DNA from 4 places in the Duganella sp. LjRoot269 genome. Region 1 is predicted to be linked to each of the others. Evidence: predicted binding sites of a transcription regulator. Region 1 holds the regulator's gene; each other region holds the start of a gene.
What was found. The regulator FNR, encoded in region 1, switches genes on or off when oxygen is low (the NO sensors DNR and NnrR bind a similar motif). The targets are predictions, from matches to a motif close to TTGATNNNNATCAA.

Region 2: ACSQ3S_RS00200 (OmpW/AlkL family protein) is a predicted target of FNR. The motif match lies at 2,560-2,573, and genes of this name have one in related genera.
Region 3: ACSQ3S_RS25735 (universal stress protein) is a predicted target of FNR. The motif match lies at 4,598-4,611, and genes of this name have one in related genera.
Region 4: oxc (oxalyl-CoA decarboxylase) is a predicted target of FNR. The motif match lies at 3,050-3,063, and genes of this name have one in related genera.

What each region holds. Positions count from the first base shown of each region.
Region 1 is NZ_CAXUSL020000001.1:4,010,167-4,017,260, reverse strand. Features, by position in the region: gene ACSQ3S_RS17980 (sensor histidine kinase) at 1-848, shown strand, start outside; gene ACSQ3S_RS17975 (response regulator) at 835-1,248, shown strand; gene ACSQ3S_RS17970 (response regulator) at 1,245-2,756, shown strand; gene ACSQ3S_RS17965 (response regulator) at 2,746-3,384, shown strand; gene fnr (fumarate/nitrate reduction transcriptional regulator Fnr) at 3,553-4,356, shown strand; gene ACSQ3S_RS17955 (TraR/DksA family transcriptional regulator) at 4,378-4,761, opposite strand; gene yghU (glutathione-dependent disulfide-bond oxidoreductase) at 4,909-5,751, shown strand; gene ACSQ3S_RS17945 (efflux transporter outer membrane subunit) at 5,886-7,094, shown strand, end outside.
Region 2 is NZ_CAXUSL020000001.1:43,852-50,945, forward strand. Features, by position in the region: gene ACSQ3S_RS00180 ((2Fe-2S)-binding protein) at 1-479, opposite strand, end outside; gene ACSQ3S_RS00185 (HvfC/BufC N-terminal domain-containing protein) at 571-1,326, opposite strand; gene bufB (MNIO family bufferin maturase) at 1,323-2,153, opposite strand; gene bufA2 (BufA2 family periplasmic bufferin-type metallophore) at 2,198-2,464, opposite strand; gene ACSQ3S_RS00200 (OmpW/AlkL family protein) at 2,640-3,254, shown strand; gene ACSQ3S_RS00205 (LysR family transcriptional regulator) at 3,256-4,179, opposite strand; gene ACSQ3S_RS00210 (NADPH-dependent F420 reductase) at 4,291-4,890, shown strand; gene ACSQ3S_RS00215 (methyl-accepting chemotaxis protein) at 5,001-6,581, shown strand; gene ACSQ3S_RS00220 (hypothetical protein) at 6,605-7,015, shown strand.
Region 3 is NZ_CAXUSL020000001.1:5,754,559-5,761,652, forward strand. Features, by position in the region: gene leuC (3-isopropylmalate dehydratase large subunit) at 1-1,339, opposite strand, end outside; gene ACSQ3S_RS25725 (chemotaxis protein CheA) at 1,581-3,470, opposite strand; gene ACSQ3S_RS25730 (protein phosphatase CheZ) at 3,470-4,297, opposite strand; gene ACSQ3S_RS25735 (universal stress protein) at 4,687-5,151, shown strand; gene ACSQ3S_RS25740 (response regulator) at 5,246-5,890, shown strand; gene ACSQ3S_RS25745 (Crp/Fnr family transcriptional regulator) at 6,193-6,990, shown strand.
Region 4 is NZ_CAXUSL020000001.1:2,923,968-2,931,061, reverse strand. Features, by position in the region: gene frc (formyl-CoA transferase) at 1-1,200, opposite strand, end outside; gene oxc (oxalyl-CoA decarboxylase) at 1,229-2,938, opposite strand; gene ACSQ3S_RS13200 (Crp/Fnr family transcriptional regulator) at 3,112-3,720, shown strand; gene ACSQ3S_RS13195 (hypothetical protein) at 3,920-4,084, shown strand; gene ACSQ3S_RS13190 (2-dehydropantoate 2-reductase) at 4,139-5,149, opposite strand; gene ACSQ3S_RS13185 (fumarylacetoacetate hydrolase family protein) at 5,167-5,934, opposite strand; gene oxlT (oxalate/formate MFS antiporter) at 6,079-7,094, opposite strand, start outside.

The DNA.
Region 1 (7,094 bases):
GCAGCGTGTTCCCGATGGAGCTGTCGGTGGTCGAGATGCAGCTGGGCGCGCGGCGCATGTTCACCGGCATGGTGCGCGACATTTCCGAGCGCAAGCTGGCGGAGGAGCACAACCGCCGCCTGATGCAGGAGATCAGCAGCGCCAACGAGGAGCTGACCAACTTCGCCTACGTGGTGTCGCACGACCTGAAGGCGCCGCTGCGCGGCATCGGCTCGCTGGCCGACTGGCTGGCCACCGACTACGCCGAGCAGTTCAACGACGAAGGCAAGGAACACATGCGGCTGCTGATCAACCGGGTGCACCGCATGGGCAGCCTGATCGACGGCATCCTGCAGTATTCGCGCGTGGGCCGGGTCAAGGAAGCGCATACGCCGGTCGACCTGAACCGGCTGCTGGCCGACGTGGTGGACCTGCTGGCGCCGCCGCCGCGGTTCCGCATCACGGTCGCGCCGGGCCTGCCGACCGTGCTGATCGAGCCGACCCGCATCCAGCAGGTGTTCCACAACCTCATTTCCAACGCCATCAAATACATGGACAAGCCGGACGGACGGATCGACATCGATTGCGCCGACGACGGCAGCCACTGGCGCTTCAGCGTGCGCGACAACGGCCCCGGCATCGAGCAGCGCCATTTCGAGCGCATCTTCCAGCTGTTCCAGACGCTGGCCTCGCGCGACCGGGTCGAGAGCACCGGCGTGGGGCTGGCGCTGGCCAAGAAAATCGTAGAAATGTATCAGGGACGGATCTGGCTTGAATCGCAGACCGGGCAGGGCAGCACGTTCTGGTTCACGCTGCCCAAGTCCTCTCCGTCGCAACCCAGAACAGGACAAGCCCATGAAAGTGAGTAACAAACCCATCCTGCTGGTCGAAGACGACCACGTCGACATCATGACGATCAAGCGGGCATTGAAGGAAATCCATGTCGGCAACGCTGTGATCAGCATGGAAAACGGCGAGGCGGGCCTGGAGTATCTGCGCGACCCGGCGCAGGAACGGCCCTGCATCATCCTGCTGGACTTGAACATGCCGATCATGAACGGCATCGAGTTCCTGCAGCAGATCAAGCTCGACCCGTCGCTGCGGCGCATCCCGGTGGTGGTGCTGACCACGTCCGAGGAACAGCAGGACAAGGTGCGCAGCTTCGACCTGGGCGTGGCCGGCTACATGGCCAAGCCGGTCGACTACCGCCGCTTCGTCGAGATGATGCGCTCGATCGACCTGTACTGGACCATCAGCGAGATGCCGTGAACGCCGACCTTGCCGACAACGGCGCCGGCGCCCCAGCCGTATTGCGGGTGCTGATCGTCGAGGACGACGTGGTCGATCGCATGGCGTGCCGGCGCGCCTTCGCGGCCGATGCCACCGGCGGCTTTGCGCTGCTGGAGGCCGACAGCGGCGAGCGCGGGCTCGAGCTGGCGCGCGAGCAGCGGCCCGACTGCATCCTGCTCGACTACCATCTGCCGGACCTGACCGGCCTCGAATTCCTGGCCCACCTGAACGCCGACGGCGCCGGCCAGTCCATCCCGGTGATGATGCTGACCGGCGCCGACAGCGCCGCCGTGGCGGCCGAGGCGATGCGGCGCGGCGCGCGCGACTACCTGGTCAAGGACGTCGACGGCCGCTACCTGGAATTCCTGCCGGGGGCGATCCACCGCATGCTGCGCGAGCAGCGCCTGCTCAACGACAAGCGCCAGGCCGAGGCGCAGTTCCGCACACTGGTCGAGCAGATGCAGGCCATCACCTACATCGCCGAACTGGGCGAGGGCGGCGCGCTGCGCTACATCAGTCCGCAGATCGGCATGCTTGGCTTCACCCCGGCCGAGTGGCTGGCCGACCCCGGGCTGCACGGGCGGCAGATGGATCCGGCGCAGCGCGCGGCCACGCTGCGCGCGCTGGACGATTGCCGCCGCGACGGCAGCCCGCTGCGGCTGGAATACCGGCTGTCGGCGCGCGACGGCCAGGCGCTGTGGTTCCGCGACCAGGCCGAGCTGGTGCGCGACGACGAGGGACGGCCGCTGTTCATGCAGGGCATCATGATCGACATCACGCAGAACAAGCTGACCGAACAGGCCTTGCTGGCGTCGCAGCAGGCGCAGCGCGACCTGGCGGCGCACCAGGAAAGAATCAAGGAACACGAGCGCAAGCGCATCGCCCAGGAAATCCATGACGAGCTGGGCGGCCTGCTGACCGGCATCAAGGCCTATATTTCAGTCAGCATGGACCGCGGCGCGGCGGCCGGCGCGGCGCCCGAGCCCTTGCTGGCCGAGGCGGCAGGACTGGCCCAGGACGCGATCGAGACGGTGCGCCGGGTCATCACCGACCTGCGGCCCAGCGTGCTCGACCAGCTGGGCGTGTGGGCCGCGCTGGAATGGTATGCCGAGCAGATCGAACGCCGCTCCGGCCTGCACTGCGCCTGCGCCATCAGCCCGGCCGCGTCGGCGCTGGAGCTGGGTGCCGAGCGCAGCACGATGCTGTTCCGCATCGCGCAGGAAGCGCTGACCAATGTGGTGCGGCACGCCGAGGCCAGCGCGGTGCAGCTGCGGGTCGACTACGCCGACGGCGTGCTGCAGCTGCGCATCGACGACGACGGCAAGGGTATCGCGGCCGAGCGCTTGCTCAACCGCGAGTCCTGGGGCATCCTCGGCATGCACGAACGCAGCCGTCATTTCGACGGCGAATTGAAAATCACCGGCAGGCCGGGACAGGGCACGACCCTGCTGCTGCGCCTGCCATTGGACGCACACCATGAGCAATAATCCCATCCGCGTGCTGCTGGTCGACGACCACGCGATCGCCCGCAACGGCGTGCGCCTGATGCTGAGCACGGTCGACGACATCCGCGTCGACGGCGAAGCCTGCAACGCCAACGAGGCGCTGCAGCTGGCGCAGGCGCAGGAATTCGACGTGGCGCTGCTCGACATCACCATGCCCGGCAAGAACGGGCTGGAGCTGCTCAAGCAGTTGCGCGCCGAGCGGCCCAAGCTGGCGGTGCTGATGCTGAGCACCTACGCCGAAGACATCTACGCCGTGCGCGCGCTCAAGCTGGGTGCGGCCGGCTACCTGACCAAGGATGCGCCAACCACGGCGCTGGTGGCGGCGGTGCGCAAGGCCGCGTCCGGCGGCAAGCATGTCAGCCCGGCCCTGCTGGAAAAGCTGGCCAGCCTGATCGGCGGCGGCGAGGTGGGCAAGCTCGAGGCGCTGTCGAACCGCGAGTTGGAGGTGTTCAAGCTGATCTCGGCCGGCGAATCGCTGGTGCGCATCGGCGAGACGCTGCACCTGAGCCCCAACACGGTGACCACCTACCGCGCCCGCATCCTGGAGAAAATGGGCCTCGACAGCAATGCCGAGCTGACCCGGTATGCGTTGGAGCACGGCATCATCTAGTTTCATATTGCAAAGGTTGTAGGGGAAGCCCTACAGATTTCTGTCCGGACTCCCCTACGCGACACGGCAGCGAAGCCCGATAACCGCGCGGCCGCCGATCGCCGATACTGTCTCCATACCGCAGCCAACGCTCAGATGCTGCGAAAAACACAACAGGGAGCAGCGAACATGACGACCAACCTCCAACTGGCAACACACAATGGCGGCGCAGTGAGCAGCAGCCAGAACAAATGCGCGGTGTGCGGCTTGAAGAACCTGTGCCTGCCGGTGGGGCTGAACGACGCCGAGGTCAGCCGCCTCGACAAGATCATCGGCCGCCGCCGCCGTGTCGAACGCGACGAGAATCTATGCCGCATGGAACAGCCGTTCAACAACCTGTACGCCGTGCGCTTCGGCCATTTCAAGACCTCGCGCGTCAACCACCGCGGCGAGCAGCAGATCACCGGCTTCCAGATGGCCGGCGAGCTGCTGGGCATGGACGCCATCGGCACCGGCCAGCACGGTTGCGGCGTGGTGGCGCTGGAAGACAGCGAAGTGTGCGAGATCCCGTTCGCCCGCCTGCAGGAATTGTTCGCCGACGTGCCGCAGCTGCTGCAGCACTTCCACCGCATCATGAGCCAGGAAATCATGCGCGAGCAAAACGCGATGATGTTTCTCGCCAATATGCGGGCCGAGCAGCGCTTCGCCTTGTTCCTGCTGAATCTGTCGACGCGCTATGCGGCGCGCGGCTATTCCCCCAACAGCTACCAGCTGCGCATGTCGCGCGAGGACATCGGCGACTACCTGGGCCTGACCATCGAAAGCATCAGCCGGCTGCTGTCGCGCTTTCGCAGCAACGGCTGGATACGGGTCGACAAGCGCGACCTGACCATCGTCGACCGCGCCAGCCTCGAGGCGCTGGCGACCGGCGCCGACCAGGACGGCACCAAGGTGGCCGCCAAGGCGCTCGGCCGCACGCCGGCGGTGGCCTGAGGCAGTGAGCCTGCCTCAGGCTCAGCCCGGCGCGCGTCCCGACCGCTCGACCGCCGTCTGGCAATCCACGCACATCTGCGCGCTGGGCTCGGCCCGCAAACGGGCCGCCGCGATGGCCGCGCCGCACTGCACGCAGGTGCCGTAGCTGCCCGCGCGCACGCGCTCCAGCGCCTCGTCGACGGCGCGCAATTCCATCAATTCGTGATTGAGCAGCGCGATGTCGGTGTCGCTGAGCTGGCATGCCTCGGCCTGGTCGGCATCGATCGCGTAGCTGTTAAACAGGGCCATCTGCTGTTGTTCGTCGGCCTGGTGCAGGCGCTGGCGCAACTGCTGCGCCAGTTCGCGGCGCCGCAGCAGCAGACTGCTGTTGAGCTCGTCTATGACGTGGGCGCTGTCGGGACTCATGTCGATCTCCATTCACTTGTTCAATGCAGCCATCGTAGAGACTCGCCCGTGCAATTTGATTGATGCAAATCAAAAAGGGCCGGCTTCGGATAGAATGGTTTTTCGCGCGCAAGCAGCAGCTTGCACGCTCACTGTGAGGAGAGATGCATGACGGATCCATCGAAGTATGCACCGCCGGCGATCTGGGTCGCGCCGGCATCGTCGGGCGGCACGTTCGGCAATATCAACCGCCCGGTCGCCGGCGCCACCCACGAACAGGAACTGCCGGTCGGCAAGCATCCGCTGCAACTGTATTCGCTGGGCACGCCCAACGGCGTGAAGGTCACCATCATGCTGGAAGAGTTGCTGGCGCTCGGCCATGGCGGCGCCGAATACGACGCCTGGCTGATCCGCATCAACGAGGGCGCCCAGTTCTCCAGCGGCTTCGTGGCGGTCAATCCCAACTCCAAGATACCGGCGCTGGTCGACCGCAGCGGCGCGCAGCCGTTGCGCGTGTTCGAGTCAGGCTCCATCCTGATGTATCTGGCGGAAAAGTTCGGCGCCTTCCTGCCCACGGAAACGGCGGCGCGCACCGAAACCCTGAACTGGCTGTTCTGGCAGATGGGTTCGGCGCCGTTTGTCGGCGGCGGCTTCGGCCACTTTTACGCCTACGCGCCGGAAAAGCTGCAATATCCGATCGACCGCTACGCGATGGAAACCAAGCGCCAGCTCGACGTGCTGGACCGGCAGCTGGCCGAACACCGCTATGTCGCCGGCGACGAGTACACGATCGCCGACATGGCGGTCTGGCCGTGGTACGGCGGCATGGTGCTGGGGCAGTTGTACAGCGCCGCCGAATTCCTGTCGGTGCACGAGTACCGGCATGTGCGGCGTTGGGCCGACGAGATCGCCGCGCGTCCGGCCGTCATCCGCGGCCGCAAGGTGAACCGCACGTTCGGCAACCCCCAAGACCAGGTGCTGGAGCGGCACGACGCCGCGGATCTGGACTGACGCCGGCCGCTGGCATCGACGTCGGACCGAGGCACTGAAACACCGTGCCTGCGGTGCGTTTTGATCTGGATCATGGTTTTTTCACTCACTTGCTCTCATAGTAAAAGCCCGTTCGGCCCAAACGAGAGCATGTCATGTACCACACCAACGTCGCGCCGCCGACGGCGGCCATCCGGCTCGGAAGGGCGGGGGCGCCGCTGTTGTTGGCCTGTCTGACCGGCTGCAGCCTGCTGCGCCCGGTCGATCTGCCGCCGCCGGCGCCGGCGTTCCAGCCGCCGCCGGCCTGGTCTACCGGCCAGGCCGCCAGGTCCTCCGCGTCCGATGGCGCGGCGCTTGCCGGCTGGTGGCGCCGCTTCGACGATCCGCTGCTCGAGCAGCTGGTGACGCGCGCCCTGCAAGCGAACACCAGCATCGCGTCGGCGCGCGCTTCGCTGCAGCAGGCGCGCGCCACGCGCGATGCCGCAGCCGCAGCGCTGGCCACCGCCGTGGTCGGCAGCGCCCAGGCCCAGCGTAGCAAGCTCGACGGGGCGTCCACCACCAATAGCTACAACCTGGGCTTCGATGCCAGCTGGGAACCGGACCTGTTTGGCGCCAACCGTCATGCACTGGCGGCCGGTGCGGCCACGCTGCAGGCCAGCGCGGCCACGCTGGCGAACGTGCAGGTCTCGGTCGCCGCCGAGGTGGCGCGCAGTTATATCGAACTGCGCGGCATCCAGGCACGGCAAGTCATCGCCCGCGACAACCTGGCCAGCCAGCAGGCCACGCAGGAGATTACCGCATGGCGGGTCCAGGCCGGACTACTGACTTCGCTGGAGCAGCAGCAAGCGATCACCGCCACCGAGCAGGCCGCGGCCCAGTTGCCGGTGCTGGAAAGCAGCCGGGCGCTGCTGGCCCACAGCCTGGCCGTGCTGTGCGGGCAGGCGCCGGCCGCGCTCGACGACGCGCTGGCGCCGCCGCAGGCGATACCCGCCGGCGGCGCAGAGCTGGCGCTGAGCCTGCCGGCCGCAACACTGCGCCAGCGTCCCGACGTGCGCGCGGCCGAAGCCCAGCTCGAAGCGGCCCGCGCCAAAGTGGCCCAGGCCGACGCCGCGCGCTACCCGGTGCTGCGTCTCGAGGGATCGCTGGGATTGAGCGGACTTGGCGCGGGCGGCAGCGGCGCGGCGCTGCTGCGCACCTTGCTGGGCAGCGTGGCGGGCAATGTGTTTGACGGCGGCGCCAGCGCGGCCCAGCTGCGGCTGCAGCGCGGCGCGCTGGCGCAAGCGCAGGCCGGCTATCTGGCGACGCTGCTGACCGCGCTGCAGGAAGTGGAGGATGCGCTGGCCGCGCAGGCGGCCGACCGTCTG
Region 2 (7,094 bases), 4.0 Mb from region 1:
TGGATATTCAGGCCGGCCGTGGCCGGATCGCCGCCGCGCACCGCCACATGGATCGCCTTGCGCACGCGGTTGTAGGTGCCGCAGCGGCAAATGTTGGTCATGGCCGCGTCGATGTCGGCGTCGGTACATTTGGGCTTGTCGCGGATCAGGGCGGCGGCGGCCATGATCATGCCGGACTGGCAGAAACCGCACTGCGGCACGTCCAGCGCGGCCCACGCTTTCTGGATCGGATGCGAGCCGTCCTTGGACAGGCCTTCGATGGTGGTGATTTTCTGGTTGGCCGTGACGGCGGCCGCCGGATAGACGCAGCTGCGGGTGGGCTGGCCGTCGATGTGCACGGTGCAGGCGCCGCATTGCGCCATGCCGCAACCGAACTTGGTGCCGGTCAGGCCTAGCTGCTCGCGGATGACCCACAACAGCGGCGTATCGTCCTCCGCCTCATATTCTCGTACGACGCCATTGACGTTCAACTTAGCCATGCAGATCTCCTGAATTTCGGTTGCCGGGAATAGACCGCTGGTGATACTACACCCGCTACCAAAACTTTGCATTACGGAGATTGTTTCTGCCTTATTTCGCCAAAATCCCCTGCGCCAGCCAGTGCTGAAGATGGCCGGCCAGCGCCAGCATAGCCTCTTCGCCGGCCGCCTCGCACACCTCGCCGAACGTGGCGCCGACGGCGACAAGGCGCAGCGCATCCGCCTCCAGCGCGGACAGGGAACGGAAATGCGGCTGCTCGCCCTGGCGCCATATCAGCCAGTGCATCACGGCGCCGGATTCCGCGGCCTCCGGCGGTTCGTCGCCCGCGCCCAGCGCCTGCCACAGGGCGACGGCGTTCCAGCGCAGATCCAGCAGGTGCACCGACGGATGCAGCCTGAATTGCAGCGCGCCCCACGCCTCCGGCGCCACCGCGCTCATCTCGGCGGTCCCCAGCGGCAGGGCATCCTCGGCGTCAAAGGCCAGGCTCAAGGCCCACTCAAGGCCCGCCAGTTCGGCGATGAAGGGATATTCCTCCAGCCGGGCCGCCGTGTGTGCGGCAAACTCGCCGCCGAACCAGCGCAGGTTGGGGTGGCGCGACGGATGCGCGGCGATGTAGCTGTCGGCCAGGTCCGCGAACATGTCGTCGCCGACGAAGGTCCAGGTCTTGTCGTATGCCTCGCACAGCGCCTGTTTCAGGCGGCTGCGGTAGGCGCGGTGATAGATGGCCAGCCGGGCATCGGCCTTCAGGCCGTACTGCTCGCGCACGGCGGCGTGGATGGCGCCTGTCGCCTGGTCGGCCAGGATGTAGTCCTGGAAGTCGCCCTGCAACCGCTGCAATGCGCTCATGCCGCCTCCGCAAAGGCGCGTGCGCGCCGCAGTTCGGCCGTCAACTCGGCCAGCGGCGGGATATTGTCGTCGCGTTCTATCATCGTCGCGACGGGGCCGAAGCGGCGCAAGGCTTCCGCATACAGCGCCCACACCGGATCGGATACTTCACGGTCGTGCGTGTCGATGATGCAGCCTTCCTGCACGCTGTGGCCGGCGAGGTGGATCTGCTGGATGCGATGCCCGGGCAGCGCGTCCAGGTAAACCAGCGGATCGAAACCGTGATTGACGCTGCTGACGTAGACGTTGTTCACGTCCAGCAGTATCAGGCTGTCGGATTCCTCGGCCACGGCGGCGACGAAATCCCATTCCTGGAAAGTGTCCGACTCGAAGGACAGATAGCTGGACACGTTCTCCAGCAGCAGCGGGCGTTCCAGGTAATCCTGCACGCGCTTCACGTTGCGCACCACGGTGGCCACGGCTTCCTCGGTGTAAGGCAACGGGAACAGGTCATGCATATTGGTGCCGTGCGTGCCGGTCCAGCACAAATGGTCGGACACCCACAGCGGCTGCACGCGCTGCATCAGCTTCTTCAACTCGCGCAGATAGTCTTGCGACGGACCTTGCGGCGTACCGATGGACATCGACACGCCATGCATCGCCATCGGATAGTCCCAGCGGATGCGGTCCAGCATGGCCAGCGGCTTGCCGCCGGGGACCATGTAGTTCTCGGACAGGATCTCGAACCAGTCGATGTCATGCCCGCCGGACGGTGCGTCGATGATTTCCTGGTAGTGCGCAGGGCGCAGCCCGAGGCCGAAGCCCGGCGATGACAGTGTAGTGTTCATGGATGATCAGCGGATCAGCGCCGGCCGGGCCGGCGCTATTGAAATTACTTGTCCAGGTCGACGATCTTGCCCTTCTTGGCGAAGCAGGCGCCGGCCTTGGTGGCGAGGAAGCCGTGGCCCTTGCAGGAGTTCTGGCCCTTGCACGCGTTTTCGGCGGTGGCGCAATCGCTCTGGCCCTTGCAGCTGTTGATGCCGGCGCAGTGCACGGTGTCGTCGGCGCTGACGGTCGACGTGGCGGCGATCGCCGATGCAGACATGGCCATGGTTGCGACGGTGGCTGCCATTGCTGCGAAACGGGTGATGTTGTTCATGTGGTTCTCCAAAAAGTAAGTTGGGTTGGTGCTGCATGCCTCTGTCGCCGCCATGTCCGCATTACTTACACACCCCACAAAATATTTTTTCAATTTTGACTTGGATCAAAGTTTTTACCGCGCCGCGTCAATAGACTTGGTCTCGTTACTTAACGACGACAAAAGAGGAAGTGAAATGAGCAAGTCTTTAGCAGCAGCAGTGTTGACCACCCTGAGCCTGGTCGCAGGCAGCGCAGCGATGGCGGAAGAAACCCCGTGGCTGGTGCGCGTGCGCGCAGTGCACCTGGACCCCGCCGACAAATCCGATCCGGTCGGCGGCACCGGCGCCTCCGACCGCCTCAGCGTGAGCAGCAAGACGATTCCGGAATTCGACGTGTCCTACTTCTTCACGCCCAACCTGGCGGCGGAGCTGGTGCTGACCTATCCGCAAAAGCATGACGTGTCGCTCGACGGCGCGAAAATCGGCAGCTTCAAGCACCTGCCACCCACGCTGCTGCTGCAGTATCACTTCGTGCTCGACGCGCCGGTCAAGCCGTACGTCGGCGCGGGCGTGAACTACACCACGATGTCCAAGGTCGATCTCCTCGGCGGCAAGGGCGGCCTGGAACATGACAGCTTCGGCCTCGCGCTGCAGGCGGGCGTTGACTACGCCATCGATAAAAAATGGTCGCTCAACTTCGACGTGAAGAAAGTGCAGATCCGCAGCGACGTCTTCATCAGCGGCGCCAAGGCCAGCCGCGTCAAGGTCGATCCGCTGATGGTCGGCGTCGGCGTCGGCTACCGCTTCTGAGTCAGATAGCCGAGTAGCGTTGGGCCAGTCCTTGCTGGCGCAACGCCTCGGTCAGGAAATCCACGAAGGCCCGCGTTTTGGCGGGCAGCAGTTTCTGGCTCGTGAAGTAGAGCGCGATCGGGCCCATGTCCTCATACCAGTCCGGCAGCACGCGCTGCAAGGCGCCGCTCTCCAGGTGCTGCGCCACGTCCGCCACCACCAGCGGCGCCACGCCCATCCCCAGCAAGGCCGCGCCGCAGATCGCATCGGGATCGTTGATGAACACGCGCGGCTTCAGCTGCGCCGCCATCTCCTCGCCGTGACGGTTGCGCAGCATGCGTACCTTCACGCGGCCGCTGTGCGGCGAGCGCATCGCAATCGCATCGAGCGAAGCCAGGCCGGCCGGCGTGGCTGGCAGTTCGCGCGCCTCCAGATAGGACGGCGACGCCACCAGTATCACATGTGCCGGCGCCAGCTCGCGCGCCACCACGCCGGGCGTCAGCTCGAAGCCACCGCCGATGGCCGCGTCGAAACCGCCGGCGATCAGATCGACGGGGCGGTTGTCGAAACTCAGGTCCAGCGTCACACCGGGATAGCGCGCCATGAAAGCCGGCATCAGCGGCAGTATCTGTTCGCGGCCGAAACGCGGCGCCACGCTCAGTTTCAGCACGCCGGCCGGTTCGCCCGCCTTGGCCGTCACTTCGGCGATGGCGCCCTGGATGCTGTCCAGCCCCGCGCCGACCGACTGCAGGAAGCGCTCGCCGGCCTCGGTCAGTTTCAGGCCGCGCGTGCTGCGCTGGAACAGGCGCACGCCGAGGTTGCGCTCCAGCTGCGCCACGTTGCGGCTGACGGCGGCCGGCGTCAGCCCCAGCCGCCGGGCGGCCGCCGAGAAACTGGCCGATTCCGCGCTGCGGACGAAGGATTCCAGATTGGACAGGGTTTCCATGCGTTACATTTCAACGTTTGATTGAAAGTGATACTAAATACCTGATACTACCGCTATCAGGCCGGCATGGCCATACTGGATTCATACCAACCCTCACATCAAGGAGCTAATATGAACATCGCCATCATCGGCGCGGGCGCCATCGGCACCGCCATCGCACGCCAACTGTCCCGCGCCGGCATCGCCGCCTCCATCGCCAACAGCCGCGGCCCGGAATCGCTGGCCGCGCTGACCGCGGAACTGGGCCCCCAGATCAAGGCCGTCACCGTCGAGGAAGCCGCCAAGGCCGACGTGGTATTCATCGCCGTGCAGTGGAGCCGCGTCGCGGACGCCGTGCGCGATCTGCCGGCCTGGAACGGCCGCATCGTCATCGACGCCAACAACGCCATCGAGGCGCCGTCGTTCAAGGCCGTCGACCTGCGCGGACGCGCCTCCAGCGCCGTGGTGGCGGAACTGCTGCCCGGTGCGCGCGTGGTCAAGGCTTTCAACCATCTGGTCGCGGCGCTGCTGGCTGCGGATCCGCAAGAGGAAGGCGGCCGCCGCGTGCTGTTCTACTCGGGCGACGACGCCGATGCCAAGCACACCGTCGGCCAGCTGATCGAAAAGCTCGGCTTTGCCGGCATCGATCTCGGCACGCTCGATGGCGGCGGACGCCTGGCGCAATTCCCCGGCGGTCCGCTGCCGGTGCTGAACCTGGTGCGCTACGCCTAACGTTGCTCCATGGCGACATTCCCAGCATTAAGGTGACATGCGCGGGCAATTTGAGGAACAATCAAGTTCCCTGAGTGCCCGTTTTCGCTTCTTAGTGAAGGATAGCCGCCATGTCATTCGACCACGTCAAAATCGGAACCCGCCTCGGCTTCGGCTTCGCCATCGTACTGACGCTGCTGGTGGCCGTGATCGTGCTGGGACTCAGCTCGATGACCCGCATCGGCAGCCGCACGCGCGACATCGTCGACGACAAGAACGTCAAGATGGAGGCCGTTAATCACATGGTCGACAACGTGCGCAACATCACGCTGTCGGTGACCAATATCGTGGTCGTACCGAGCACGCCGGAAGTGAACGCCGAGGTGGAAAAAATCGCCGAGTCGCGCAAGAAGTATGGCGAGGCCAAGAAGATTCTCACCGGGCGCGCCATCGACGACAAGGAAAAAGCCATGCTGGCCACGCTGGACGGCCTGCTGAAGGAAGGCGCCGCAAAGAACAACAAGGTCATCGAACTGCGCAAGGACGGCGAGATCCAGGACGCCACGTCCTATTTGACGCAGACCGCCGCACCCAGCCTGCGCGGCGTGCTGAAGGCGCTGGAAGATATCCTGGTCTATGAAACCGCGCAGGCCAGGCAGGCCAGCGACGAAGTCGAGTCGGTGCTGCGCACCGCGCAGATGGTGCAGATCGGCCTCGGCGCGCTGGCACTGGCGCTGGGCGGCGGCGTGGCGTGGTTCATCACGCGCTCGATCACGGTGCCGCTGAACGCGGCGGTGGACCTGGCCGAGACGGTGGCCGGCGGCGACCTGTCGACGCGCATCGACGTGCATGCGACCGACGAAACAGGCCGCCTGCTCGGCGCCCTCAAGTCGATGAACGACAGCCTGCTGAAGGTGGTCGGCCAGGTGAGGCAAGGCACCGACACCATCGCCACCGCATCGAATGAAATCGCCGCCGGCAATATGGATCTGTCGGCGCGCACCGAGGGCCAGGCCAGCTCGCTGGAGGAAACCGCGTCGTCGATGGAGGAGCTGACCAGCACCGTCAAGCAGAACGCCGACAACGCGCGCCAGGCCAACACGCTGGCGCGCAGCGCGTCGGAAGTGGCGACCAAGGGCGGCGCCATCGTGGCCCAGGTGGTCGACACCATGGGCAGCATCAACAGCTCGTCGCGCAAGATCGTCGACATCATCGCGGTCATCGACGGCATCGCCTTCCAGACCAATATCCTGGCGCTGAACGCGGCGGTGGAGGCGGCGCGCGCCGGTGAGCAGGGACGCGGTTTCGCGGTGGTGGCGTCCGAGGTGCGCAACCTGGCGCAGCGTTCGGCGGCGGCGGCCAAGGAGATCAAGGAACTGATCTCGGCCTCGGTGGCCAACGTCGACGACGGCTCGCGGCTGGTCAACGAGGCCGGGCAGACGATGGGCGACATCGTCGACAGCATCCGGCGCGTGACCGACATCATGGGCGAGATCACCTCTGCCAGCAACGAGCAGACCATCGGCATCGAGCAGATCAACATGGCCATCACGCAGATGGACGAAGTGACGCAGCAGAACGCGGCGCTGGTGGAACAGGCGGCTGCGGCATCGCAAAGCATGCAGGAGCAGGCGGCGGCGCTGGCGGCGGTGGTGGGCTTCTTCAAAACCGGGGCGGCGCCGGGGACCGCTATAATGTTGCATACTCGATAGCACACACCAACGGAAGCCGGCCCATGCGCAAGATCCTGATTGTCCTGACCTCATTGATGCTGACCGCCTGCGTCGACGATTCGGCGTCGTACTATGCGGACAGCAGCGGCAATCACGCGTTGACCATCCACCGCTCGCAGAAGCATTTCTGGAGCAGCGCCAGTAGCGTCGAGCTGATCATGCAGCGGCTGCCGGACTGCCTGCGCCGCATCCAGCTCGACGAGATGCCGGCCGACGAGGTGGAGATCGAGCTGCTGTCCGGCGGCGACAACGTGTGGACGCTACGCGCCGGCAAGCAGATGTGGCAGGTCGAAACACAAACCTGCACGCAATATCCGGACGTGAAGGGCGACGGCGGCGAGCTGATCGGCGTATTCCGCGCCGACGGCGGCAAGCTGGTCTTCGAAGCCGCCGTCCTCGAACCCGTCAAATAAACCCGGGGTCAGATCCGACATTTGGACACGAGCTCTGCCGTAACGGCCGTTACGGCAGAGCTCGTGTCCAAATGTCGGA
Region 3 (7,094 bases), 1.7 Mb from region 1:
ACACCAGATGGGTGCGTCCGCCCTGGCCTTGGCGTCCTTCGAAATTGCGGTTCGAGGTCGATGCGCAGCGCTCGCCCGGTTCCAGGCGGTCGGCGTTCATCGCCAGGCACATCGAGCAGCCCGGATCGCGCCATTCGAAACCGGCATCCTTGAAGATGCGGTCCAGGCCTTCCTTCTCGGCCTGGTCCTTGACCAGTCCAGAGCCCGGCACCACCATCGCCAGCTTGACGTTGGAGGCGCGGTGCTTGCCGCGCACCACTTCCGCCGCCGCGCGCAAATCCTCGATGCGCGAGTTGGTGCAGGAGCCGATGAAGACCTTGTCGATGCGGATGTCCTCGATCGCGGTGTTCGGCTTGAGGTTCATGTAGACCAGCGCCTTTTCCATCGCGTCGCGCTTGACGCTGTCTTTTTCCAGGTCAGGATCCGGCACGCGGCCGTCGATCGAAGTCACCATTTCCGGCGACGTGCCCCAGGTCACCTGCGGCTTGACCTCAGCGGCGTTCAGGGTGACGACCAGGTCGAACTTGGCGCCGGCGTCGCTGTGCAGCGTGCGCCAGTAGTCCACCGCGCGGTCCCAGTGCGGGCCCACCGGCGAGAACGGACGACCCTTGACGTAGTTGATGGTGACGTCGTCGACGCCGATGATGCCGGCGCGCGCGCCCGCCTCGATCGCCATATTGCAGACCGTCATCCGGCCTTCCATCGACAGCGCGCGGATGGTCGAGCCGCCGAATTCGATACAGTAGCCGGTGCCGCCGGCGGTGCCGATCTTGCCGATGATGGCCAGCACGATGTCCTTGGCGGTCACGCCGGCCGGCAGCGCGCCGTCGACCTGCACCAGCATGGACTTGGATTTCTTTTGCAGCAGCGTCTGGGTCGCCAGCACGTGCTCGACTTCCGAGGTGCCGATGCCGTGCGCCAGCGCGCCGAACGCGCCGTGGGTGGACGTGTGCGAGTCGCCGCAGACCACGGTCATGCCCGGCAGGGTAGCGCCCTGCTCCGGCCCGATCACGTGGACGATGCCCTGGCGCTTGTCGTTCATGTTGAAATAGGTCAGCCCGTAGGACTTGGCGTTCTTGTCCAGCGTTTCGACCTGCAGCCGCGAGACCGGGTCGGCGATGCCGTCGGCGCGGCCGGTGGTCGGCACGTTGTGGTCGGCCACCGCCAGGTTGGCGGACACGCGCCACGGCGCGCGGCCGGCGGCGCGCAGGCCGTCGAATGCCTGCGGGCTGGTAACCTCATGCACCAGGTGGCGGTCGATATACAGGATCGTGGTGCCGTCTTCCTCGGCCTTGACCACGTGCGATTCCCAGAGTTTGTCGTAAAGCGTCTTCATGATGATTGATGAGTACCCAATTAAGGGAACTACTTCTGCCTGTGTGAGTGATCCACTTCGATTATGCCATATTGTGCAATGCAATAGCAGCCGCCGCTGGCCGGCCTCGTGAGCCGACTCGGTTCCGCCTGTTGATACACTTTTTATGACTCCTTTTACAAAATTCGGTATTGCAAATAAAAACGCGAACGAAAAAAAGCCTGCGTGGACGCAGGCTTTTGGTCTTTCTGGCTCAGTCCCGAGACTAAGCCGCCATGCGTACACTACCTCGACATCCGTCCATTAGGAACGATAGGCCCACCACTAGCACCAGTTCGCCCTCGGCCGAGCGCGCGGTGCCGGTAATGCCCTCGACGGCGATCGCCGTCATCGGTTTAATCACCAGGTCGGCGGTACCGTCGACCGCTTCCACCGCCAGGATGTACGGCTGTGGCGCAGCGACAACAATACCCACCTTCTCGCGGCAGCTCTCGTAACCCAGCGAATCGGCCAGCGAGCGTACCGGCAGCGGACGGCCCTGGTCTTTCAGCACCGGCGCGCCGCCCACTTCCATGAACACTTCCGGCAGCTCGACCACACGCTGGACCACGGCCATCGGCAGCGCCAGCGCGGCGCCCGAGGTCGATACCAGCATGGTCGGCACGATCGACAGTTCGATCGGCAGGCGGATGGCGAACTTGGTGCCCTTGCCCAGCGACGATTCGATATGGATGGCGCCGCGGTTTTTCTCCACGGCGGTCTTCACCACGTCCATGCCGACGCCGCGGCCGGACACGCTGGAGGCCACTTCCTTGGTCGAGAAACCCGGCAAGAATACCAGCTGGAAGCATTCGTCGTTGGTCAGCTGCGCGGATTCGGAGATCAGGCCCTTCTGCTGGGCCTTGGTGCGCAGCACCACCGGATCCATGCCCTTGCCGTCGTCCTGCAGCACAATCATAACGCTATTTGCTTCCTGCCATGCTTTGAGCGAAATATACGACTTGGCCGGCTTGCCTGCGGCCAGGCGGTCCTCCGGCGATTCGACGCCGTGGTCCAGCGAGTTGCGCAGCATGTGCACCAGAGGATCGTACAGGCTGTCCACCACCACGCGGTCGACTTCGGTCTCCGCGCCTTCGATGGTCAGTTCGACGTCCTTGCCCAGGTCTTTGGCCAGCTCGCGCACCAGGCGCGGGAACTTCTGGAACAGGCGGCCGACCGGCTGCATGCGGGTCGCCAGGGTGGCGCGCTGCAGTTCGGTGGAGTAGCGCGAGGCGCGTTCCAGCGTTTCCGCCAGCGTCGCCATCAAGGTCTGGGCCTGGCCTTCGAATTTGAATTGCAGCAGGCGTTCCAGCAGCACGGCGGCCTGGTTGGCGGCCTGCACCGATTCGCCGGCCACTTCCAGCAGCGCGTCGAGCTTGACGGCGTCGACGCGGATCGACTCTTCCTTGACCGGCGCGGCCTGCGGACGCTCTTCGCGCGCCTCGCGGGCCTTGGCCGGAGCGGCGGCCGTGGTTGGCGCGCCGGCTTGCACGGCGGCCACGACAGCGGCGAGCTCGGCGGCGGGAATCGCCGACGCCGATGGCGCGGCTGCGGCGGCCGGCGCTGGCGCCGAACGCGTGTAGCTGCCAGGCGGCATCACGGTTTCGTACATGCCTTCCCAGTCCAGGCCATCGGCCGACGGCGCGGCGGCCGGAGCTGCCGCGGCGGCGACCGGCGCGGCGGCCGCAGGCGCGGGCGCCGGGGCGGCTGCCTTGGGCGCGGCGGAGCTGGTCTTGCCTTCGATGGCGTCGGTCAGGATGATTTCCAGATCCTTCGGCATCGCCGGCAGGCTGTCCGGCTCGGCGCCATTGTTCAGTTCGGCGAGCTGGTCGGCCACGAAGCCGGACGCCTGCAGCGCCGCCTCGATCGCGATCGGCGTCACCGGCGCGGCGCCGGTGCGCAGCGCGTCGAACAGGTTTTCCGTCAGGTGGCACGCCGCCACCATCGCAGGCAGGCCCATGAAACCGGCGCCGCCCTTGATGGTGTGGAACGAGCGGAACACCGCGTTCAGCGTCTCTTTGTTGTCGGGGTCGCGTTCGAGCCGCAGCAGATGCTCTTCAACGTTGACCGCAAGATCCATCGCCTCGACGACGAAATCCTTGAGCATATCGTCCATTAGAATCCCAGATCAGCAAGCAGGTCGTCGACATTGTCCTGGTTCAGCGCTACGGTCGGAGCCGATGGGCCGGACATCAGAGACACTTCTTTTTGCGCGATTTTCTCGCGTACCGCCGGCGGCGCATTGTCGCGCAGCAGTTCTGCCAGTTCGTGCTCCACCGTCTTGGTGATGTTCACGACTTTCTTGATCAGTTGGCCGGTGATGTCCTGGAAGTCCTGGGCCATCATGATTTCCAGCAAACGGGCTTTTTCGGCCTCGGTGGCGGCCGACACGGCCACCGCAAACGCCTGCGAGTCGCCCGCCAGTTGCTTGAACTGCTCCAGGCTCAGCTTGCCGGCGAACAGGTCGGCCCAGCGGTTTTCCATGTCCTTGGATTTTTTCGACAGCGAGTCCTGCTCAGGCATGCCCTCGTCCAAGGTGTTGAGCACCTTGTTGGCGGCTTGCTCGGTCAGCGTGGCGACGTACTCGAGGCGGTCCTGGGCGTCGTTGATTTGCGACGACGCCTCGGTCAGCGCCTTGTCGTAGCCCAGTTCGCGTAGCGAATCGTGCAGCAGGCGGACGATGCCGCCAAGGCGTTCGAACATCGGCTTGTCTTCGCCGTCGGCCGCGGCTTCGCCGGCGGCGGGAGCAACCGCGGCGGTCGGGGCCGGAGCGGCTACGGGGGCGGGAGCCAGTGTGGCAGAAGAGACTTGGTCAAACAGGCTTTCCAGGTCGTCTTCCGCGGCGGCTGGTGCGGGGGCAGGCGCTGGAGCGGGCGCTGCGGTCTTGCTCTGAGCAGACACTTCATCAAATAATGCGTCGAAATCATCAGCGGCGTTGGTCATAATCCCTGCTTCTCCATAATTTGTAAAATTGCTGCCCGAAACTTGCATGCCATTGATGCAGCTTGGCAATATAACGCACGTACCCGAGTGTAGCAGGGCGCAGCCAGATTATTCAATCCCAGAGTCGGCTAGCCTGCCCTGCGCTCCGGGTGCTGGCCAAGTTTCGTTGTATTTGGAGATACTAACATCGGATACATCGTCAAAACACGCCTTGAGACACAAAAGTAGTGCCCCTATGCAAAAAAAGGCGGTAAAAAGTATGAAAGCCGACACTAGTACCATGGGATAAAGCGGATTTATTTGATAAACATCAAGTATTTCCAGACTAATAATAATGTAAATCGCGACTACAATTAAAGTAGCGCGTTGGTTTGAAAAGGAGGTTCGCCATGTACCGGAAAATCTTGATCACCACCGACGGTTCGGCCGTATCCAGTAAAACCGCCTGTGCCGGGGTCGCTTTTGCCGAGCAGATGAAGGCAGAGGTGCTGGTGCTGTTTGTAGCGCCGGAATACCAGTACCCGATCTATGTGGAAATCATTCCTCCCAGCTACCCCAGCGAGGAGGAATACCGGGCCTCGATGCTGCGAGCGGGCAAGGAGCACACGCAGGACGTGGTCGATTCCTGCGCGCGCCGCGCCGTTCCCTGCGAGGCAATGACGGTGTTTGCCGAAAGCGCGGCGCTGAAGATCGTCGACGTGGCGGAAAAACACCATTGCGACCTGATCTTCATGGGCTCGCACGGCCGCAGCGGCTGGGGCCAATTGTTGCTGGGCAGTGTAACCAACAAGGTATTGTCACATGCCAAAATTCCTGTGCTGGTTCACCGTCTCATCAAGGAGCCAGGCAAATAAAAAGCGCATATCAGATGCTTTTTATAGTAAGATAATAAGCTTAGCTCAAGCGCAACCATAAATACCATTAATCACTTTTTATAGCAGCCCCCTTATGATTCGAATTGTCATCGCCGACGACCACACCATCATGCGCGAAGGTCTCAAGCGCATACTCGATGGCGCGCCGGACATCGATATCGTGGGGGAGGCCATCGATGGCTTCGAGGTGCTGGGCCACGTGCGACAGGGCGGGTTCGACCTGCTGCTGCTCGATTTGTCGATGCCCGGCCGCAGCGGCGTCGACCTGATCCGCCAGATCAAGGCGGAGGCGCCCAAGCTCGCCATCCTGATCCTGACCATGCACGAGGAAGAACAGTACGCGGTGCGCGCCATCCGTGCCGGCGCCCAGGGCTATCTGACCAAGGAAAGCGCCGGCACCCAGCTGGTCGGCGCGATCCGCAAGGTCGCTTCCGGCCGGCCCTACATCAGCACCGAAGTGGCCGAGCAGCTGGCCTTGAACATCATGATGCCGAACGAGAGCCTGTTGCATAAGCAGCTGTCGGACCGCGAGTTTGAAGTGTTTTCTTTATTGGTCGCGGGAAAGTCGATCACTGAAATCGCCAACAGCCTGCATCTGAGCGTTAAAACCGTCAGCACGCATAAAACCCGGATTATGCAGAAAATGGGCATGAATTCCCTGTCCGAAATGGTGCAATATGCTGTCGCGCACCGCTTGTTATCCCCGTTCAAAACCTGACCTCCGACCGGATCAGTAGGAGTACTCCTACAATCCTGCGCTAGCTCCTATGCGCATATTCAGCCATTGCTGATATCTATCTCCCCCCTCCGTTGGCATACTGAAACCATACGATTTTGCTGCACAGCTACAAGATCCGCAGCACGGTGCCGCATGACAAACCAACAGGAAACAAAGCAACGCGGCACACCCCAGTTCCCTTCCATTCGAAAAGCAATACCTGTACACAGGAGAACAACATGCTGTCTACGCATACGTCTGAAATTCGTCCAGCCACCACCACGACGATGCAGTCCTCGTCGATGGAAGCGGGCCGCCAGCGTCAGGGGCGGCTCTGGTCGAACCTGAAGGAAGTCTGCGACCTGCTGCATATACCGGCGGCCTGCTCGGTCACCACGGAAGAACTGCTGTTCCAGCACGTTCAGTTCAAGACCGGCCAGCGCATCCACACCATCGGCCAACCCTTCGATACCTTGTACATCGTCAACTCCGGTTTTCTGAAAACCGTGCTGATCGACGAGTTCGGCAATGAGCAGGTGCTCAGCTTTCCGATGAAGGGCGATATGCTAGGCGTGGACGGCATCCACACCCGTCATTATTCCTCAGAGGCCGTGGCATTGTCCGATTGCGACCTGATACTGCTGCCGTTCAAAAAACTGACAGCGTTAGGAAGAGTCCATCTTGAACTGGAGAATATGATGTACGGCGTCATGAGCCGCGAACTGGTGCGCGAACAGGCGATGATCGGCATGCTGGGCGCGCTCAGCGCCGAGGCCCGCGTGGCGCGTTTCCTGGTGTCGCTGGCGGAGCGCTTCGCCCAGATGGGCTATTCCAGCAAACTGTTCAACCTGCGCATGACGCGCCATGAAATCGGCAGCTACCTGGGCCTGACCCTGGAAACGGTGAGCCGCACGCTGTCGGCTTTCAACGAGATCGGCCTGATCAGCGTCGATCAACGCACCATCGGCATCAAGGATCCGGAGGCTCTGAAAACTCTGCGCCGCCTGCCGCCGTCCCGTACCCGCGCCAAGCAACTGGCGGCGGCCAAAACCAAGGGCAGCGAAGCGGTGCCTCCGGGACAGTTGCTGGCAGCGCTGTAGCCGCGCAGCCCACAGCGCAGTCCGACAAATTTACCCAGCCTTCGGCCCGGCCTCCCAGCTGGGTCTTTTTTTGTCCCGCCTCCGCGCGCAGCCCGCACGATAGC
Region 4 (7,094 bases), 1.1 Mb from region 1:
CGTTTCCAGCACTTCGTTGGTGTGCTCGCCCAGCAGCGGCGAGCCGGTGATTTCCACCTTCAGGTCGGAGAACTTGATCGGGCTGCCGACGGTCAGGTACTTGCCGCGTTCCTTGTGGTCGACCTCGGTGATCGTGCCGCTCTCGCGCAGCGACGGGTCGTTGGCCAGCTCCTTCATCGTCATCACCGGCGCGCAAGGAATGTCGAACTTGCGCAGCACGTTGACCGCCTCGAACTTGGTCTTGTCGGCCAGCCAGGCTTCGATGGTGCCGAAGATGTCGAAGATCTTGTCCTGGCGCGCCGCGGCGGTCATGTAGGCAGGATCCTCGATCCACTCCGGCTTGCCGATGGCGCGGCAGATCGGCGCCCAGGCGTGGCCCTGGATGGTGAAGTAGATGTAGGCGTTCTTGTCGGTCTCCCAGCCCTTGCACTTGAGCACCCAGCCCGGCTGGCCGCCACCGCCGGCGTTGCCGCCGCGCGGCACCACGTCGGTGAAGCTGCCGTGCGGGTACTGTGGATACTCTTCCAGGTAGCCAATGCGGTCCAGGCGCTGCTGGTCGCGCAGCTTGACGCGACACAGGTTCAACACGCTGTCCTGCATCGACACGGCCACCTTCTGGCCCTTGCCGCCGTTGCGGTTGCGGGCGTGCAGCGCGGTCAGGATGCCGATCGCCAGGTGCATGCCGGTGTTGCTGTCGCCCAGCGCGGCGGCGCTGACGGTCGGCGGGCCGTCGTCGAAGCCGGTGGTCGAGGCGGCGCCGCCGGCGCACTGCGCCACGTTTTCATACACCTTCAAGTCTTCGTAGTGGTGGCCGTCGCTGAAGCCCTTGACCGACGCGACGATCATGCCCGGGTTCAGTTCGCGGATGTGTTCCCAGGTGAAGCCCATGCGGTCCAGCGCGCCGGGGCCGAAGTTTTCCACCAGCACGTCGGACTGCTTGATCAAGCGGGTCAGCACTTCCTTGCCTTCCGGAGTCTTGGTGTCCAGGGTCAGCGACTTCTTATTGCTGTTCAACATGGTGAAGTACAGCGCGTCGACGCCGGGAATGTCGCGCAATTGCGAGCGGGTGACGTCACCTGCGCCCGGGCGCTCGACCTTGATCACATCGGCGCCATACCAGGCCAGCAGCTGAGTGCAGGCCGGACCGGCTTGCACGTGGGTGAAATCGATGATCTTGATGCCTTCTAACGGTTTAGTCATGATGTCTAGTCTCCTGATGTAATTAGACTTACTTCTTGCCTGCAGTGCTGGGATTCAGGTTGGTCAGGCGGCCGCTCTCGGTGCCTGCGGTTTCGTCGATGACGGCGTTGATCAGCGTCGGCTTGCCCGATGCGATCGCTTCCGTCAGCGCCTTGGTCATTTCCTCCGGGTTGGTGACGTGGTAGCCGACGCCGCCGAAGGCCTCGATCATCTTGTCGTAGCGGGCGTTCTTGACGAACACGGTCGGCGCGACATCCTTGCCGCCGGTCGGGTTGACGTCGGTGCCGCGGTAAACGCCGTTGTTGTTGAAGACGATGGTGACCACCGGCAGTTCATAGCGGCAGATGGTTTCCAGCTCCATGCCGGAGAAGCCGAACGCGCTGTCGCCCTCGATCGCCACCACCGGCTTGCCGCTGGTGACGGCGGCGCCGATCGCGTAGCCCATGCCGATGCCCATGATGCCCCAGGTGCCGGAGTCGAAACGCTTGCGCGGCTCGTACATGTCGATGATGCTGCGGGCGAAGTCCAGCGTGTTGGCGCCTTCGTTGACGACGTTGATGTCGGGCCGCGTCTTGAGCACGTCGCGGATGGCCCGCAGCGCGCTGTGGAAGTTCATCGGCGACGGATTCTGGTTCAGCATGCCGGCCATCTTGGTCAGGTTCTTGTCCTTGCGCTCGGCGATGGCGCCGGTCCAGGCCGCGTCGGGCTTGCCGTGGCCGCCGCTGCGGATGCCGCTCAGCAGCGCCGACACGCAGGAACCGATGTCGCCGATCAGCGGCGCGGCGATCGCCACGTTGCTGTCGATTTCGGTCGGCGAGATGTCGATCTGGATGAACTGCTTGGGCACGCCCCAGGTCTTGCCCTTGCCGTGCGCCAGCAGCCAGTTCAGGCGGGCGCCGACCAGCACCACCACGTCGGCTTCGGCCAGCACGTAGGAACGGGCGGCCGAGGCCGACTGCTCGTGGGTGTCGGGCAGCAGGCCCTTGGCCATCGACATCGGCAGGTAGGGAATGCCGGACTCTTCAACCAGCGCGCGGATGTCGGCATCGGCCTGGGCGTAGGCGGCGCCCTTGCCCAGCAGGATCAGCGGCTTTTTCGCGCCCTTCAGCAAGTCCAGCGCGCGCTGCACCGAGTCCGGCGCAGGAATCTGGCGCGGCACCGGATCGACCACCTTGACCAGCGACTTGCGGCCGTGCTCGGCATCGATGACTTGCGCCAGCAGCTGCGCCGGCAAGTCCAGGTAGACGCCGCCGGGACGGCCCGAGACGGCGGCGCGGATCGCGCGCGCCACGCCGATGCCGATGTCCTCGGCCTTGTTGATGCGGTACGAGGCCTTGGCGTACGGCTTGGCGGCGTTCAGCTGGTCCATCTCTTCGTAGTCGCCCTGCTGCAGGTCGACGATTTCACGCTCGCTCGAACCGCTGATCAGTATCATCGGGAAGCAGTTGGTGGTGGCGTTGGCCAGCGCGGTCAGGCCGTTGAGGAAGCCAGGCGCCGACACGGTCAGGCAGATGCCGGGCTTCTGCGTCATGTAGCCGGCGATGGCGGCGGCGTTGCCCGCGTGCTGCTCATGACGGAAGCCGATGAAGCGCATGCCTTCAGCCTGCGCCAGGCGCGCCAGGTCGGTGATCGGAATGCCCACCAGGCCGAAGATGGTGTCGATGTCGTTGTGTTTCAGTGCATCGATTACCAGGTGAAAACCGTCGGTCTGTTCGGATGACTGTGTGTTATTTGTCATGATGAGTGTCTCTTATATTGGTTTAATGAAGGTCCTGCCACGCGACTCCCCGGTTACACGGTCCGGGCTAGTTGTTGGGGCCATCATAGCGAGCGCACTTGTTTTCTCTCATTGACCGCGGTCAATTTTCATCGGAAGATGTCCAACATTTCAAAATAAGTATCGAACAATCTATGACGCTGTTGGCTAGCCATCCTGAACGCAACATCATCCGTGTCCAACTTCGGCAGAACCTGGTCCTGAAGGAGCTGCGCGACAGCGAGATGGCGTCGCTCGAACCCTTCCTCACCATCGTCGACTACCAGAAAGGCGACCTGCTGCTGAACCAGGGCGTGCACGAGATGGAGCAGTACTTCATCCTCGACGGCGTGCTCAAGCGCGTGGTGACCAACCAGGAAGCCAAGGAAATGATCTTGCGCTTTGCGGCCGAGCGCGACATCGAGACCAGCTACGCGGCCTGGCGCCTGAAAACGCCGACGCCGTACAGCATCGTCGGCGTGACCAAGGTGCGCGTGGCCAAGCTGCCGATGCCGCAGTGGGTGGCGTTTTTGGAAAGCCACACGCAGATCAAGCACAATTTCGAGTTCGAGGTGATGCGGCTGATGAGCGAGATCATGGGCCATACCATCACCCTGCATCTGCTCGACGCGCCCGGGCGGGTGCACCGTTTCGTGCGCAAGCACCCGGAATTGTTCGAGCGCTTGCCGAAGAAACAACTGGCGTCGTACCTGAACCTGTCGCCGGAGACGCTCAGCCGTTTGAAAAATCAAGGTAAAATCTGACGGAACGCCAGTGAAAACTTGACCGCGGTCAAGTTTCCCGAAATTAGAAATATCAGGCTAAAGCGCATTTCTCATAGATATTATTCAGAAATGGCATATCTGATATAGGGGCTCGCAATTAGCGGTGGGCAGCCGGCCTGCCTATACTCGTTTCATACCCAACGCGCTGGCACCGATTTTTATCTTAAAGGAAACTACCATGACCACCATTACCAACAAACAAACCATTCCAGGCACCGCACCGGCGGCCCCGTTCAGCCTGATCGGCTTCATCGAGACCCTGCTGGCCGTGCGCCTGCGCGAGCAGCTGGACGCCGACACCAAGGGCGACAAGTCGGACGCCGCCTTCCACTGGGGCATGTAATATTCGATAAAAAGCCGCCTGCCCGCGCGACGCGGACAGGCGGCTTTTTTTCGTTCAAGCCACCTTCAGCAGCCGCACCTGGCCGCTTTCCTCGGCCATGGTGCGCTCCAGCAGCTTGACCAGCGCGTAGACCGAATCGATATGCGGCGTCGGCGTGCCGGTCAGCCTACCCAGCTCCACCACCGAGCCCACCAGCGCGTCGATCTCCGGCCCCCTGCCCGCCTCGATATCCATCAGCATCGAGGTCTTGTGCTGGCCCACCTTTTCCGCGCCGGCGATGCGTTTTTCCAGGGTCACGCGGAAGCTGATGCCCAGCTTGGCCGCGATGGCCTGCGCCTCGCGCATCATGTCGGCCGCCAGCTCGCGCGCCAGCGGGAACTGGCAGATGTCGACCAAGGTCGAGTGCGACAGCGCGCTGATCGGGTTGAAGGTCAGGTTGCCCCACAGCTTGAGCCAGATCTCGGCGCGGATGTCCTCCAGCACCGGCGCCTTGAAGCCGGCGCGCGTCAGGCACTCCGACACCATGTGCACCCGGTCGCTGTTCGAGCCGTCCAGCTCGCCCACCGGGAAGCGCTCGCCCTCGACGTGCCGCACCACGCCCGGCGCCACCAGTTCCGACGCCGGGTAGACCACGCAGCCGATCACCCGTTCCGGCGGGATCAGCGTGCTCAGGTCGCCGTCCGGATCGACGCTGCGCACATGGCGTCCCGCCAGCTCGCCGCCGTGGCGGTGGAAATACCAGTACGGGATGCCGTTCTGCATGGTCACCACGCAGGTGTCCGGGCCGAACAGCTTGTGCAGCTGTCCCGCCACCGCCGCCACCTGATGCGCCTTCAGCGCCAGGATGACGATGTCCTGCGGCCCGGCGGCCGCATAGTCGTCGGTGGCCTTCACGTTGGTGGCGACCCGCTCCACGCCGTCATGGGCGATCAGCTTGATGCCGTTGCCGCGTATCGCCGCCAGGTTGGCGCCGCGGACCAGGAACGTCACGTCCTCCCCCGCCAGCGCCAGCATCGCTCCCACATACCCCCCTATCGCTCCCGCGCCTACTATTGCGATCTTCATGTTGCTGCTCCTTGGTTTTACTCGAAACGGTTGCTGAGCTTGCCAATGCCGTCGATCTCAACCTCGATGATGCTGCCCGGCCGCATCGAACCGACGCCGACCGAGGTGCCGCACAGCAGGATGTCGCCCGGATCCAGCGTCATGTCGCGTGAAATCCGGCTGACCAGCTGGGCCACCGAAAACACCATGTCGTTGATCGGGTAGTCCTGCCGCACTTCGCTGTTGAGGAAGGTGCGCACCACCAGCATGGCCGGGTCCAGCCCGGTGGCGATCACCGGGCCGAACGGGCAGAAGGTATCGAAGCCCTTGGCCCGCACCCACTGCGGGAAGGTCGGATCGCGCTTGATGATGTCGTTGACGGTCACATCATTGGCACAGGTATAGCCAAATACGTATTGCATCGCGTCTTCTTCGGCGACGTTGAAGCAGGTCTGGCCGATGACGATGGCCAGCTCGCCTTCGAACGCCACCTTGGCGTCGCACAGCGGCTGGCGGATCGTGCCACCGGGCGCCAGGTAGGAATTCGGGGTCTTCAGCAGGTACAGCGGCTCGGGCGGCGGTTCCAGCCCCAGCTTTTGGCCCAGCGCGTGGAAGTTGTTCCACATCGCCAGCACCTTGCCCGGCACCACGGGCGTCAGCAGCGTCACATCGTCGATGTGCAGGCAGTACGGGGTCATGGTCGGATAGTCGAACATGTCGCCCTGGTAGACCCGGATCTTGTTGCCTTCCAGGGTACCGAAGCGCACCGTGTCAAGGTGCTGGAAACGCAGCCAGCGTTGTATCATTTTGGATTCTCCTTGGAGCGCTACGGGAGCGCGGCGACAGGCCGCGCGAGGGAGGGACGGCGGGCGGCGAGGTTCGCGGCGCGCCTTCCGGCACCGGACCGGCGTGGGCGGATGGCCCGGCCGGTCGGTGTTATGGCAGCCGGGTCAGCTTGCCTGCTTGCTGGCCAGCGGAACGCCGTCCATGTTGCGGCCGTGATAGCCGGTCGTGACCACCTTGTTCTCGTCGTCGTGGATGGCGTTGGCGTTTTCGATGAAGCGCTTGCGGGCCGGTGCCAGGATGAACTTGGCGGCGCAGGCGGCCAGTATCGTGATGCTGGCCGCGGCGATGAACACCCGGTCCCAGTTGCCGCCGGCCGACAGCACCGAGGCCAGCGGCACCAGCAGCGAAGCCGTGCCCTTGGCGGTGTACAGCGTACCGGCGTTGCCTGCGGCGAACTTGACGCCGTAGGTGTCGGCGCAGATGGCCGGGAAGATCGAGAAGATCTCGCCCCAGAACAGGAACAACAGCGCGGCGAACACCATGAAGGCGACCGGATCGTGGCCGAACTTCATCAGCCCGAGGATCGACAGGCCTTCACCCAGGAACACCACGAACATGGTGTTCTCGCGGCCCAGACGGTCGGAGATGAAGCCGCACAGCGGACGGGTGAAGCCGTTGCACAGGTTGTCGATCGACAGCGTCATCGTCAGCAGCGGCAGCGTGATGCCGAACAGCGTGATCGGCAGCTTGGCCAGCCCGTAGTCCTTGGCGATCGGGCCGATCTGCGCGGTGGCCATCAGGCCGCCGGCGGCGACGGCGACGAACATCGCATAGATCAGCCAGAACAGCGGCTGGCGTATCATCTTGCCGGTCGGGTAGTCGACCTTGGTGGTGACGATGCGCGGCGCCACCTGCACGCCACGCGGCGCCTTCGGCCGCACCATGAACATCGCCAGGATCAGGATCAGCACGCCCTGCAGGATGCCGAAGAACATGAACGCATGCTGGTAGCCCGAGTCCTGGATCATGTTACCGATGGGGATGACGGTGACCGCGGCGCCGGCGCCGAAGCCGGCGGCCGTCAAGCCGGCGGCCAGGCCGCGCTTGTCCGGGAACCACTTGAGCGCGTTGCCGACGCAGGTGCCGTAGACGCAGCCGGCGCCGATGCCGGCGATGACTG